4 regions of the Psychrosphaera ytuae genome follow, and region 1 is predicted to be linked to each of the others. Evidence: predicted binding sites of a transcription regulator. Region 1 holds the regulator's gene; each other region holds the start of a gene.

What was found. Region 1 encodes sigma-54, which starts transcription at its own class of promoters, with help from an activator protein. Its sites were predicted from a motif close to GTTGGCACGNNNNTNGNNT; they were not measured.
Positions count from the first base shown of each region.
Region 2: a site for sigma-54 is predicted at 1,311-1,329, ahead of J1N51_RS03570 (DUF1328 domain-containing protein). Genes of this name have one in related genera too.
Region 3: a site for sigma-54 is predicted at 1,409-1,427, ahead of fliS (flagellar export chaperone FliS). Genes of this name have one in related genera too.
Region 4: a site for sigma-54 is predicted at 1,400-1,418, ahead of flgA (flagellar basal body P-ring formation chaperone FlgA). Genes of this name have one in related genera too.

Region 1 covers NZ_CP072110.1:2,672,486-2,675,640, forward strand. Annotated here, with positions in the region: gene rapZ (RNase adapter RapZ) at 1-354, opposite strand, end outside; gene ptsN (PTS IIA-like nitrogen regulatory protein PtsN) at 356-808, opposite strand; gene hpf (ribosome hibernation promoting factor) at 904-1,191, opposite strand; gene J1N51_RS11890 (RNA polymerase factor sigma-54) at 1,225-2,721, opposite strand; gene lptB (LPS export ABC transporter ATP-binding protein) at 2,770-3,155, opposite strand, start outside.
Region 2 covers NZ_CP072110.1:799,228-802,382, reverse strand. Annotated here, with positions in the region: gene J1N51_RS03575 (phospholipase A) at 1-1,068, opposite strand, end outside; gene J1N51_RS03570 (DUF1328 domain-containing protein) at 1,365-1,541, shown strand; gene J1N51_RS03565 (hypothetical protein) at 1,608-1,802, shown strand; gene J1N51_RS03560 (tetratricopeptide repeat-containing sulfotransferase family protein) at 1,913-3,155, opposite strand, start outside.
Region 3 covers NZ_CP072110.1:3,194,158-3,197,312, forward strand. Annotated here, with positions in the region: gene J1N51_RS14045 (flagellinolysin) at 1-895, shown strand, start outside; gene fliS (flagellar export chaperone FliS) at 953-1,369, opposite strand; gene J1N51_RS14055 (flagellin N-terminal helical domain-containing protein) at 1,603-2,388, shown strand; gene J1N51_RS14060 (DUF2919 family protein) at 2,445-2,933, shown strand; gene J1N51_RS14065 (tetratricopeptide repeat protein) at 2,930-3,155, opposite strand, start outside.
Region 4 covers NZ_CP072110.1:910,137-913,291, reverse strand. Annotated here, with positions in the region: gene flgN (flagellar export chaperone FlgN) at 1-18, opposite strand, end outside; gene flgM (flagellar biosynthesis anti-sigma factor FlgM) at 21-347, opposite strand; gene flgA (flagellar basal body P-ring formation chaperone FlgA) at 447-1,157, opposite strand; gene J1N51_RS04065 (chemotaxis protein CheV) at 1,434-2,363, shown strand; gene J1N51_RS04060 (CheR family methyltransferase) at 2,390-3,155, shown strand, end outside.

The sequences.
Region 1 (3,155 bases):
TTCTATAATTGCATCTGGTAGAGAATTTTCACCTTTGGACAAAGGGTGCAAGCGACGTGTTTCGCTGTAGCGACGGATCAATACATCGTCTTTTGCATCAATGTACAGAACGGTCGTTTTAACGCCCTTTGGTAAAAAGTCTAAGTTATCGAGTAACTCTTGTTCTGAGCTGGGTAAGTTGCGCACATCAATGCTGACCGCAACCTGAGGATAATTGGTTGCGAGCGAGTGAGATAGCGCAGGTAATAGATTTACTGGTAAATTATCAACGCAATAATACCCAAGGTCTTCCAAAACCCTAAGTACGACTGTCTTCCCTGAGCCAGAACGGCCACTTACGATAAAAATATGCATATTATGCGGCTTCAATTATGTTGTAGAGATCGTTATCCGTTTTCGCTCCTCGAATCTTACGTAAAATCTCTTTGTTGTCAAAGATTTCGGCAATATTCGCAAGCGTTTGTAAATGCGTTTCACATTGGTCTTCTGGCACGATTAAGGCACAAAAAACATCGACAGGGCGATTATCAATTGCGTCGTAATCAACTGCAGGGTGGCTTACAAGAAGAACCGCAACGACCTTGTTGCCCTCTGGTTTGATTTTGCCGTGTGGAATAGCAACCCCGTTGCCAATTCCTGTGCTTCCTAGTTTTTCACGGTTCATCAAACTCGCTAACACTTCAGAGCAGTTCAAATCCGGTAACTGGCTACTAGCAATCTCTGCAATATGTTCTAGGATTTTCTTTTTGCTTTGGCAGTCTGATAACACTTTGGTGCATTCAGGCTGCAGAAGTACTTTTAATTTCATGGCATTTTTACTGCTTGGGTCTTTTGATTTTCGTCTCAAAAGATGAGTTAAAAGGCGCCGTCCTTAGCGCCTCTAGTATTACTTAAAATTAACCTTTAGTGCCGAGTTAATTTTTCTTTGTGTTTTTTGACCTGACGGTCAAGTTTATCAATTAAAGAATCAATGGCTGCGTACATATCACTATGTTCAGATGTGGCAAAAAGTTCACCACCATTAACATGCATAGTCGCTTCTGCGCGTTGTATCAGTTTTTCGACGTCTAAAATCACATGGACGTTGTTAATATGATCGAAATGACGTTCTAATTTTGCAAATTTCGTATCTACATAGTCTTTTAATGACTCAGTAGGCTCGACGTGACGACAAGTTAGGTTAATTTGCATATGCTCTTCCTTCTTTTGATTTGATTGGTGAAACTACACCAATCGTTTTCTTTGGTTTGAAGGGGGAATGTTTAACGATTCCCGGTATTTTGCGATAGTTCTCCTGGCTACTTGGATGCCCTGTTCGGCCAGGATATCAGCAATCTTACTGTCACTTAGCGGTTTAGCTTGGTTTTCTGCAGCAACTAGCTTTTTGATTAAGGCGCGGATAGCGGTAGATGAACATTCACCGCCATTTTCAGTACTGACGTGACTTGAGAAGAAGTATTTGAGTTCAAATATTCCTCTTGGTGTGTGCATGTACTTTTGAGTCGTCACACGTGAGATTGTTGACTCATGCATATCGACCATTTCCGCTACATCATTCAATACCATCGGCTTCATCGCTTCCGGCCCATATTCGAAAAAGGCTTGCTGCTGTTGCACAATACAATTTGATACTTTTAACAATGTGTCGTTTCTACTTTCCAAACTCTTAATAAACCACTTAGCTTCTTGTAAGTGAGAACGAACAAACTGCGCGTCAGAATTGTTCTTTGCCGTTTTAGACAGTGAAGCGTATTGTTCGTTCACTTTAATTTTAGGCATAGAATTCGGATTTAGCTCAACTATCCAACGACCTTTTTTCTTAACCACGCTCACATCAGGGATGACGTAATCAATTTCGTCTTTAATCACTATGCTTGCAGGGTTAGGGTTGAGGGTTTGAATCAGCTCTAGTGTTTCTTTGAGCTCGTGTTCTTTGAGTTTGGTTTTGCGGATAATCGTGCGGTAATCACGGTTACCCAATAAATCTATGTGTTCTTGAATGAGGTCAATGGCCTCTTTTTTCCAAGGTGTGTCGTCGCTGTATTGACGTAACTGCACAACCATACACTCTTGCAATCCTCGGCATGCGACACCGATAGGGTCGAAGTTTTGGACGCGTTTTAAGACGGCTTCAACTTCTTCTATTTCAACGTCTTCAATATCAACTGCCTCTACAATGTCTTCAGTTGAAACAGTTAAAAAGCCTTTTTCGTCTATGGCATCAATGATAGCCGTGGCAATTGCCAGATCATGTTCAGAAAAAGGGGATAGATTAAGCTGCCAACGTAAATGATCTTGGATGTTGGTTGTAGTCTCACCTTGATAGACAGTGTCTTCACCTTCATAAGCCGGCCCAGAACTAGCAGGGGCTGCGCTCATGTAATCATCCCATGTAGAGTCTGTAGGAAGCTCATCTCCCATGGTTTGATCTTGCAGTGCTTCGTTAGTGCTTATCTCGTCCTTGGTCCATTCGATTTCGTCATCGTTACTCGCGCCGTTTTCTTGGCTTTCTTGATGAGTGTCGATTTGAGTAACTTCCGAGGCTTCTTGGCCATCGTAGTTATCAAAGTCATCGGACTCCAATAAAGGATTGCTATCCAAGGCTTCTTGGATTTCTTGTTGCAATTCCAAAGACGACAGTTGCAACAGTCTAATCGCTTGTTGCAATTGCGGGGTCATTGTTAACTGCTGACCCATTTTGAGTTGGAGTGTAGGTCTCATCTTATCCGGAACTTACTGACTTAATTAAGATTATCTCTTTATAAATTATCAAAGTTTGAACTGGTCACCAAGATAAACTTGCTTAACGATCTCACTTTCTAAAACTTCCGCTGGGGTGCCTTCGGCAATTAGCTCCCCATGACTAACGATATAGGCTTTTTCACAGACATCAAGTGTTTCACGGACATTATGATCTGTAATTAACACGCCAATGCCCTTTGCCGTGAGTTGTTGAATAATTTTTTTGATATCGATCACTGAGATAGGATCAACACCAGCAAATGGTTCATCAAGCAAGATAATTTTAGGGTCTGCTGCAAGTGCTCGGGCAATTTCGACTCGACGTCGCTCACCACCGGATAGCGCCATACCCTGGCTATCTCGAATGTGGTCAATATGAAATTCGGCGATTAAATCATCCAGTAAATCAGCTT
Region 2 (3,155 bases), 1.5 Mb from region 1:
AAAAATATCATTCACCGCGATACCCAATCCAAACTTTTGTTGTTTGTGATTGTAGTCAATTAAGCTCTCACCATAGCCAGTAAAATATTGAGCAAATCCGACTAATCGTGACGAGCCCGGAAAAGGGAAGGTGTAGTTTAGTTCCAATGCGCCTTTACCTGTAGCAAAGTTCTGGCGGATCAGTGCTGATAACTTGTGCTGGTCGTTAAACGCATAGGCTGCCAAAATTTCATAATGGCCCAAGTAATCATCAATATCTGGGTTGTCATCTCCCTTGGGATCTAGAGGGTACTCTTTTGGTTCTTCTTCAAAGCGATACCAAGGTTTGAATGCAAAGGCGTAATCATTCTTTTCGTAAATCACCGAAAATAACAGGCGGTTCCAGCTTCTAGAAAGCTCTTGTGATTGGCCGTTTGATTGATGTTCTAAATGCACGGCAAACGCCATGTTTCCGTCGAATGGGTTAAACGGCAGTGGCGCAATATAGAATATCTCGGGGGTGTAGTTGGTTTCTCGGAATGGTTTTGAGATTTCATCTGCGTACAATTGCCACCAAGCTTGAATTGTCATCGCAAAATACAATCCATCGCCAGGAATGAACAACGAGCTACTTCTCAATGGTACCTTGATACTCACTTGATACTTAGCTTCTACGTCTTTCATTTGTTCGGCACGTTCTGGTTCAAACATGTAAACGTCCCGGTTAAAGCTATCAGTGATAGTTATCGGCAGGATGTAACTTTGTTTGTGTGGCGTGATAACAAACGGGTTTAGCTCAGTGGTTCTTTCATTCAATATTCTTTTGGCAAGTCGCCCTGGGACGATACCACGGCTGAGAATACGTGTTTCACAGTATCGATAGATTAACTTGTCTTCACCCGTTACAAACCCAGTTTCTTTTAGGGTTGCAACACAAGACTTAATCTTTTGCTCCAGAGCGAGTTGCTCGGGTGTTTTGATTTCTTCAAGTGGTTGGTCTAAATCATCCTCTAAAGCATGAGCTGTGGGAATTAGGCTTAGAGAAAGGAATAATAAGGTGGCTAAATATTTAACATTAAAATACGACATTCGTCTCTCTTTTATACTAGAGCTTCCAAACAATTGGAAAAATCAATTAGTTAGAAATAATTAAGATGAACCCCATTGTAGTGAGTTATGAAAAACTTGCACAGTGACTGTGAAAAATTTTTAAATCACAAGCCTTAAAATGTTATTTAAATCATCATCGAGTGACCACCAAGTTGAAAAGGTTGTGGTTTAAACTGTTAATAATCAATGATTTTTTGATTTTTTTCTGACTATTTTTAGGTTTTGGCACAAGCTTAGCAACAGACTAAAGGACTAAACTTAAAACGGAGGTCTCTATGTTAGGCTGGATAGTAACATTTTTATTGATTGCAATTGTTGCCGGTGTTTTAGGTTTTGGTGGTATCGCCGGTGCTGCGACGGGAATAGCGAAGTTTTTATTCTTTTTGTTTTTAATTGGATTAATTGTCTCAGTTGTTATTGGCATGACAAGGGGTCGCAAGCCGAACGTGTAAGGCAAGCGCTCTATTTCAACAGATTAAACAATCAAACAACAACTTTTTGGATTTTAGGAGAAACAAATGAAAACATTTAAGCTACTATTAATGACGTTACCATTGGTATTTTCTGCTTCGTTTTTAACAGCATGTGGTGATGGAGAGGCTGAAGAAGCGGGTGAGAAAGTGGACGAAGTATTGACTGATGCAGGTAATGCAGTAGAAGACGCCTGTGAAGAAGTGAAAGAAAAAGCAGATGCAAAAGACACAGATTGTTAATCTTGTCTCTTTGTTAGTGTGACCAAATCCTCTGGCATCCTACCGAGGTATTAAGAGAATCGTTTAATCCAATAACGATGTGAATGCGCTGTATGGATTAAACGATTTTTTTATTGTCTGAAGCCTTTTATATCACTAAATAACCATTTGTAGCGTTGCCACTGTCCAACGTACTTTTCGGAAATACCTTCTCTGACTTGCTGTGCGCTGGCCGTAGAATATATAGGTGCAGAATAGATTGCTGTTGAAGTACTTTTTTTTGCTGAATTTATGCGATTTTTTAACCCTAAAAAAGCATAAACATTGGTTAATTCAGCTTCTGTATTGGCAACGAACTGTTCGTATTCAACTTCTATAATTCTTTGTGGAAAATGAGCTTTGAGCCATTCAACTTGTTGATGGTAGCAATCTATGTATGACTGAATATTTTGTAAGTCGTAGGAATAAAAAAAGCGACTATCCTGTGGGTTAAATAAGTATTTGTAATTGCCCCAAGCTAAATCACGGTCGTTTTTCTTAACGGCTATGATTTTGGCTTTTGGGAACAACGCCAAAATCAGCGGTGTATACCAAATGTTGAGGTGCATTTTATCAATGGTATAGGTTATGCGCTTATTCTCTTCGGTTAGAGAGTGCTGCGCATGAGCGCAAAGTTCCAGTCCTTCTAAACGTGCGGACGTTAAGTCCTGGTAGTTGACCAAAATGCTTTGTAACCGTCGAACTAACTCAGGTGATGGCTGGTCAAAATACTCCTTATCTATTGCCTTCTGTGACTTGAGTATTGGCGAGATTAAACGTTCTATGTCGTCACGCTCACCCAAAGAAACAATCTGCTGATGTTGGGTTAGTTTTGAATCTAGTAGCGTAGAGCCACTTCTCGGCAGACCTACTATAAACAACTCAGATGGTTTACTTGCGTCGTTGTCGATAATCAGCGACGTACTTTCTGTTATTACTCTGGCGAGTTCTCGAATGACCTCGATGTATTTACAATGAGCCTGTAAAGAGAATGCTTTGTTGGAGGATTCTAACACCTCTTGATACATGGCGTTCGCTTTGTGAAGAACATTACCAGCTTGTGCATAGTCCTGCTGTTTTTCTAACTCGTGAAATAAAGCATTAGCGCAGTACAAAGCGTCATTGTCTTGTTCGCCCAATGGCGAGATAAGTTGGGGTTCAAGAAACGTTTGTAATTGCGCGACTCGCTTTTGCTCTCCAGTAGGGTTGAGTCGTGATAAGGCTGCATGAGCTTTTCCTAACCTAGGCTCACAACTCAGAGCTTTTCGGTAGTATTTAATTGCATCTGAGATCGTACCTTGATACGCACAACTCGCTGCGACATTGCAATAAAGA
Region 3 (3,155 bases), 520 kb from region 1:
CCTAACGAGTTTACCGGCTTCACCAACAAACTCACAAATTCGCGGTGTTTATCAAGGTGGTTATGTCGCCCTTAGGATAATCGAAGATGAAATTGGCGAAACGGGTATTCAAGACTTTATGGCAGCTCTGTCTGACGGTGAAACCTTAGATGACGCATTCAACATCGCTTCTAATGGAATTTGGACCAATGAAGCCGCATTTATGACTGACATTCAAGCTATTGAAGCGGATGGTGATGCTAAATTTGTCAACTTCATTCAAGATAAAATGAACCTTACGAATTTAGATAATGGCGCACTTGGTGGCCGTGATGCGGCTGGCGGTGATATCAGAGAGCAAACTTTGATAGGTGCTGGAGCTGGTCGGTCAAACTTTAACAACTATGTGGTCTTGAAAGATGGTCGTAACTCTACAACGGACTTTGATCCGGTAACCAATTATTATAATCCACCAGGCGGTGAGGTTCGTCTCGAGGATTACCAAACTGAGATCAATGGTGCAGGCGGCCAAGCCTTTACACTTCAAGTTGGGGCTAATTCTCAAGAGTTAATTTCATTCACTATGGGGTCATTTACGGCATCGAGTTTAGGCCTTGCCTATTCAAATGTAACCGATGAGCCTCAATTTGCGGCAATCGCTGTAGATGACGCGCTGCGAATCGTCGATAAACAACGTGCTCAACTAGGTGCGACTATGAATAGACTCGAAAAATCTATCAATAGTCTAGAAAACCAAGTTGAAAATATCAGTGCGAGCCGCGCTCGAATAAGAGATGCTGACTTTGCTATAGAGACTGCGGATTTAACCAAGGGGCAGATTTTACGACAAGCCTCAACCACTTTGCTTTCTCAAGCTAATCAAATTCCTGAGTTGGCGTTGCAATTACTTGCTTAAAGTAGACATAAAAAAAAGCCCATATGGGCTTTTTTTGTAGAAGCATGATCGCACCGATTAACGATTAGCGACTTTTTTCTCTAGGTATTCGTCTCGAGTTTGTTTTGGGATTTCATCCCATGCTTCTTTGATGGTACCGATGATTTGATAAACATCATCGATTTTTTTGGTATCGTTTTCGACGTTAGATGCTATCAAGTGACCGCTACAGAAGTTATATAAGTCAGATAGATTACGCGAGATATCACCGCCTTGTTCCATATCTAAGCTTTCATCCAACGAACCGATTAAGGTGATACACTCAGAAATGAGACGACCTTTTTCAGGTATGTTTTTTTGCTCGATACACGCTTTGGCTGCGGCTAATTTACCAAGAATTGCCTTTAATACCATTTGTACCAACTCATACGGATCGGCATTTTCCGCACTGTTTATTTTCATGTCGCGGTACTTCTGGATAGATAATCTAGCCATCGAATACTCCAAGTTATCTGTGTTTTAATTTATAGACTAAAGCAAATTAAGTACCAAATAAATTCAGTTACTCATCAAGCACTCACTTTATCGTCAAATTTCGGAAAAACTTTAGAGGTTAACAAAAGGAAAGTGACATAATTTGACTTAAACTGTGAATCGTCATGCTCAATTATGGCGTATTTACCACTGTGTTTTATACTTTTAATAAAGTTATCAGTGGAGACGCTTAAATGAAGATTAATAGCGGCAATTCATTGCCACCACAGTCATCTGCGATAAAACAAAGCCAGGAAACCCAAAAAAAGCTATTTGAGCAAATAGCGACGGGCTTAAAAATTAACTCTGCCAAAGACGACGCGGCAGGGTTACAACTTGCCAATCGGCTGGGTTCGCAAATTTCTGGGTTACAGCAAGCGTACCGTAATACAAATGATGCCGTTTCTTTTGCGCAGGTTGCCGAAGGAGCGCTTCAAAGCGTTACTGATGTGAGCTTTAGAATAGAGGAGTTATCTATTCAAGCGGCCAATGGCACTTTGTCGGCTGATCAGCGCCAAGCGATTCAAGCGGAAGTGAGCCAGTTACAAGATCAAATCGGAACTGTGTTTGAGCAAACTCGATTTGGTGATTCACCGGTATTTGGCAGTTCTGTCTCCTTTCAAACGGGAGCTAATACCGGCGAACAAATTGATCTTGCTACGAGTGCGACGTCGCTCGCTGAAATTGATGTCACTACTGCGCAGGGGGCGCAACAAGCCATTGGGAGCATTAGTGATTTTAGACAACAGGTTGATCAACAGCGCTCTGCTATTGGTGCTTTTCAAAACCGGCTTGGTAGTACTCTTGGAAATATAGCCAACCAAGTCGAAAATAGTGCCGCAAGTCGCAGTCAAATTACCGACACAGATTTTGCTGTAGCTGTTAGCGAAAAGGTCAAAAACGAAACATTGATAAATGCTGCGACAACTCTGCAAGCCCAGGCCAATTTTTCTAATCGAAGTGTTTTAAACCTCTTATAGTTTTGTTTAGAACTGATATAGTACGGCTCAAATTTTAATGAATTAGAGACTCTAACTTGTTGTTTCGGGACTTTGACCTTGAAGGGCGCGTTCGTGTGCCTGTTGGTTTTTATTTAGTAGTATTGTATCTGTGCCGTGGCTATTTTATTTGGATAATGTCACTCACACACAGGGACGACCCAGGGTTAATTATTTCTTTGATCTATCCATCGCCATCAGCTTTTTATTTGTCAATGTTGGTCGGGGTGCCTGGTCTTATAAGCTATGTATTATTTTTGAGTAAAGCTCGAATGGTGAGTGTTGTAGAGAACTTTCTATGGCCCATTTGCCGCTTTTTGATCCCCATTAGTTTATTGATAGACTTGAGTTTACAAGGTATTGGTCTTGCCCAAGCGAAATTTTTAGTGCATTGGTCAGGACCGGTAATATTTATTATTGGATTGTATCTATTTTGGTATTGGATAGGTTCGAGCAGGATGAAGCGATTTTTTAGTTTGTGGTTGGACAAAAGCCATGAACAAAAAACAACAAAAGAGAAGGGTTAAATACGTTCCTCTTGTAGTTTTTGTTTGAGGCGACGATAACGTTCAGCCTGTTCATCGTTAATTGTGGCGCTGTCGATGGTAGCTTGGCATTTATCTAACAATACTTTTACTTCTGGCGCCTCAAAGTCCAAAAATGGGCTTTCTGCCATGGTCTGTAATAAGTTAAGTGCGATAGATGGGTTTTTCGGCATGACTTTAAATGCACTGGTAAATGCATTTAAT
Region 4 (3,155 bases), 1.6 Mb from region 1:
TTGAGATTGTTCTGTCATAGTTATAACTTAAATTCAAAGTCCGCTAGCTTTTGAGCCAACTTATCATAATTAATCTTATAATTGCCATCAGTGATAGCCTGTTTAATTTCTTCAACCTTTTTACGGTCAAAGTTTTCTGTATCAGAAATCTTCTTTTGTAAATCTTTTAGCTGCTTGGCTTGTGGCGTTAACGCAACGGAGTCTTTCTCAGCTGCTTTAGATGAAGCAGTTTGTTGTTGAGACTGCTGCACATTATCTTGCTTTAATTGCTCAAGCTTTTGATTTTTAGGCGAATAAACAGAGTTGTTCACTCCGCTATTTTTACCATTGTTTATGTTGTTTACCATAACACACCCATAACGTATTTCTCTTCTATAAGCATATCGGCGCTCAGCCCAATAACTTTAGGCGATTCATGCATATTATCCGAAAAAACAGCTAACGTCTTATAGTTTAATTAAAATTTGACGTAGATCGTCAATGACCCCTTTTACGATACGCTCAGAGTTGTTGTTTTTAACTCTGATAGATTCGCCAAACGAGCCGTTTTCCATTGCAGTACCCGAGGTTTTAATTTGCATATTAGACATTGTAGCAACAATTGCGACACTGTCTCCTTTACAGACTAAACAAACATCAGAGCTGCTGATTTGATAACCTTGGGCAATATTTCGCATCGCACGGCCGCCTGCGATTCTTGCAATGTCATCCGTCGCCTTATTGTTTACCCTGTGTTTGTCGACCAAGGTCTTTTTAATCATGTCATCAGTGATGACCTCACCTTTGGCGATATTTGTTGTGGTGACAAGCGTTTCGATTAGTTCTTGCACCTGTACCTGTACATAGGCTTTCCATTCGTGACCCTCGGCTAAGCATTCTGCTTTGACAGGAAACTGACGGCTAAAGCTGCGACTTTGTGACATTGTCACGACGATATCTTCAGGACACTGTTTGATTCTAATTCGTGAGTCAAGTGGCAGGGCGGTAACAGTGATGTTATCGGTTTGATTTGGGTTTAACTGAGCACTTACATGTTCAGAAACTTCTTCTAAAAGTGTTTGATGTGCTAAAGAAATTTTCCCCATTGCCGATGTAGTTGGCATCGAAATGAACAAATAAACACCAGTTAAAATAATTGTTAACAAATTTTTCAACATATTAATCGCCTTTTTACTATGCTGTATCATATAGTTAAAGATAGTTAGTGCATCCTAGATAGATAAAAATAAACGCGTCGATAATTTGACGTTGTTATATCAATAACCTAATTTTTAATACGCTACTTAACGTTTTTAACCTTTGCCTTTTGAACAAACCACACCGAATACGGCTGTCGTTTGTTGTAATTTCCCCAGATTCTAATGGGAAATGGCTTGATATAAGGGGTCTAAACGTAAACTAGCAAGTACCGTTCCTAGTTTTGGAGAAAGTTTATGGCGGGTATTCTTGACTCAGTCAATCAAAGAACCCAGTTAGTTGGTCAGAACAGACTAGAATTACTATTGTTTAAATTGAAAGGGCGCCAGAGATACGGAATTAACGTGTTTAAAGTTAGAGAAGTATTGCAGTGTCCGCCTCTAACATCGATGCCAAAACTAAACTCCTTTGTAAAAGGGATCGCTCATATCCGTGGTCAAACTATCTCGGTGATTGATATGGGGTTGGCGACGGGTGGAAGGCCTATTCAAGATGTTGAAAATAGCTTCATTATCATCACCGAATACAACCGTACCATTCAAGGTTTCTTGGTCGATTCAGTTGAGCGCATTGTCAACTTAAATTGGGAATCGATTATGCCTCCGCCGCAAGGCTCTGGCCGTTATAACTATCTGACTGCGGTGACCGAAATCGACAAAGAGTTGGTTGAAATCCTAGACGTTGAAAAAATTCTAGAGGAAATCGCGCCATCAAGCACTCAGGTTAGTGCTGGTGTTGTTTCTGATTCAGGCATCAAAGACGATCTCGGTGACAGAAGCATTTTAATTGTGGATGACTCATCAGTTGCCCGTAATCAGGTTAAGCGTGCATTAGAAGGTGTTGGTTTGCCTATTGTTGCGAAGAAAAACGGTAAAGAGGCATTAGATTACCTAGCGGAAATTTCTGCAGATTGCGCTGAGTCTGTTACCGAAAAAATTGGCTTATTAATCTCTGACGTTGAAATGCCAGAGATGGACGGCTATACCTTAACTGCAGAAGTTAAATCACGTCCTAAATTATCAGATTTGCACGTAATTCTGCATACCTCATTGAGTGGGGTATTCAATCATGCCATGGTCGAAAAAGTTGGTGCAGACGACTTTATCGCGAAGTTTAATCCAGATGAATTAGCGGGCGCAGTCCAAAAATGGCTGCATCAAGACTAATTAAGGATCAGTAGAGTAAATTTATAGTGGGAAATAAAAATCTCGGCGATAGCGAGTACCGTGTCTTTTGTGAATTTTTAGAGCAGCAGTGCGGTATCGTATTAGGCGACAATAAAATGTACTTGGTAAAAAGTCGATTGTCGCCATTGATGACTCGGTTCGGAATAGAGTCGTTAGGTGAACTTGTAAATAAAACTCTCAAACCTACTGAGCGTCAGTTGCGTTCAGCTGTTGTTGATGCCATGACAACAAACGAGACTCTGTGGTTTAGAGATACCTATCCGTTCGAATTACTAAAAACCAGACTCTTTCCAGAAATAGACACAGGTCGCACTGTCAAAATTTGGTCAGCGGCGAGTTCGTCAGGGCAAGAGCCATACTCTATTGCGATGAGCATAGATGAATACAAAAAAGCGGCCGGTATGAAAAGCAAGAGTAGCTTTTCAGTGGTGGGTACAGATATCAGTAACACCATGTTAGAGCTGTGTAAAAATGCCGAATACGACAACCTTGCCCTGTCACGTGGCTTGTCCCCAGAGCGTAAACGAAACTATTTTGAAGATAGTGGAAACGGCATGATGCAAGTAAAGGCAGACATTCGCCGCATGGTAAGTTTTAGGCACCTAAATTTATTAGATAGTTTCAATCTGATGGGAAAATTTGACATTATTTTTTGTCGAAATGTGCTTATTTACTTTTCTCCAGAAATTAAGTCACAAATCATCAATAAGTTTGCTGAACAACTGAATCCTAAAGGATATTTGATACTTGGTGCCTCTGAATCTATGTCGG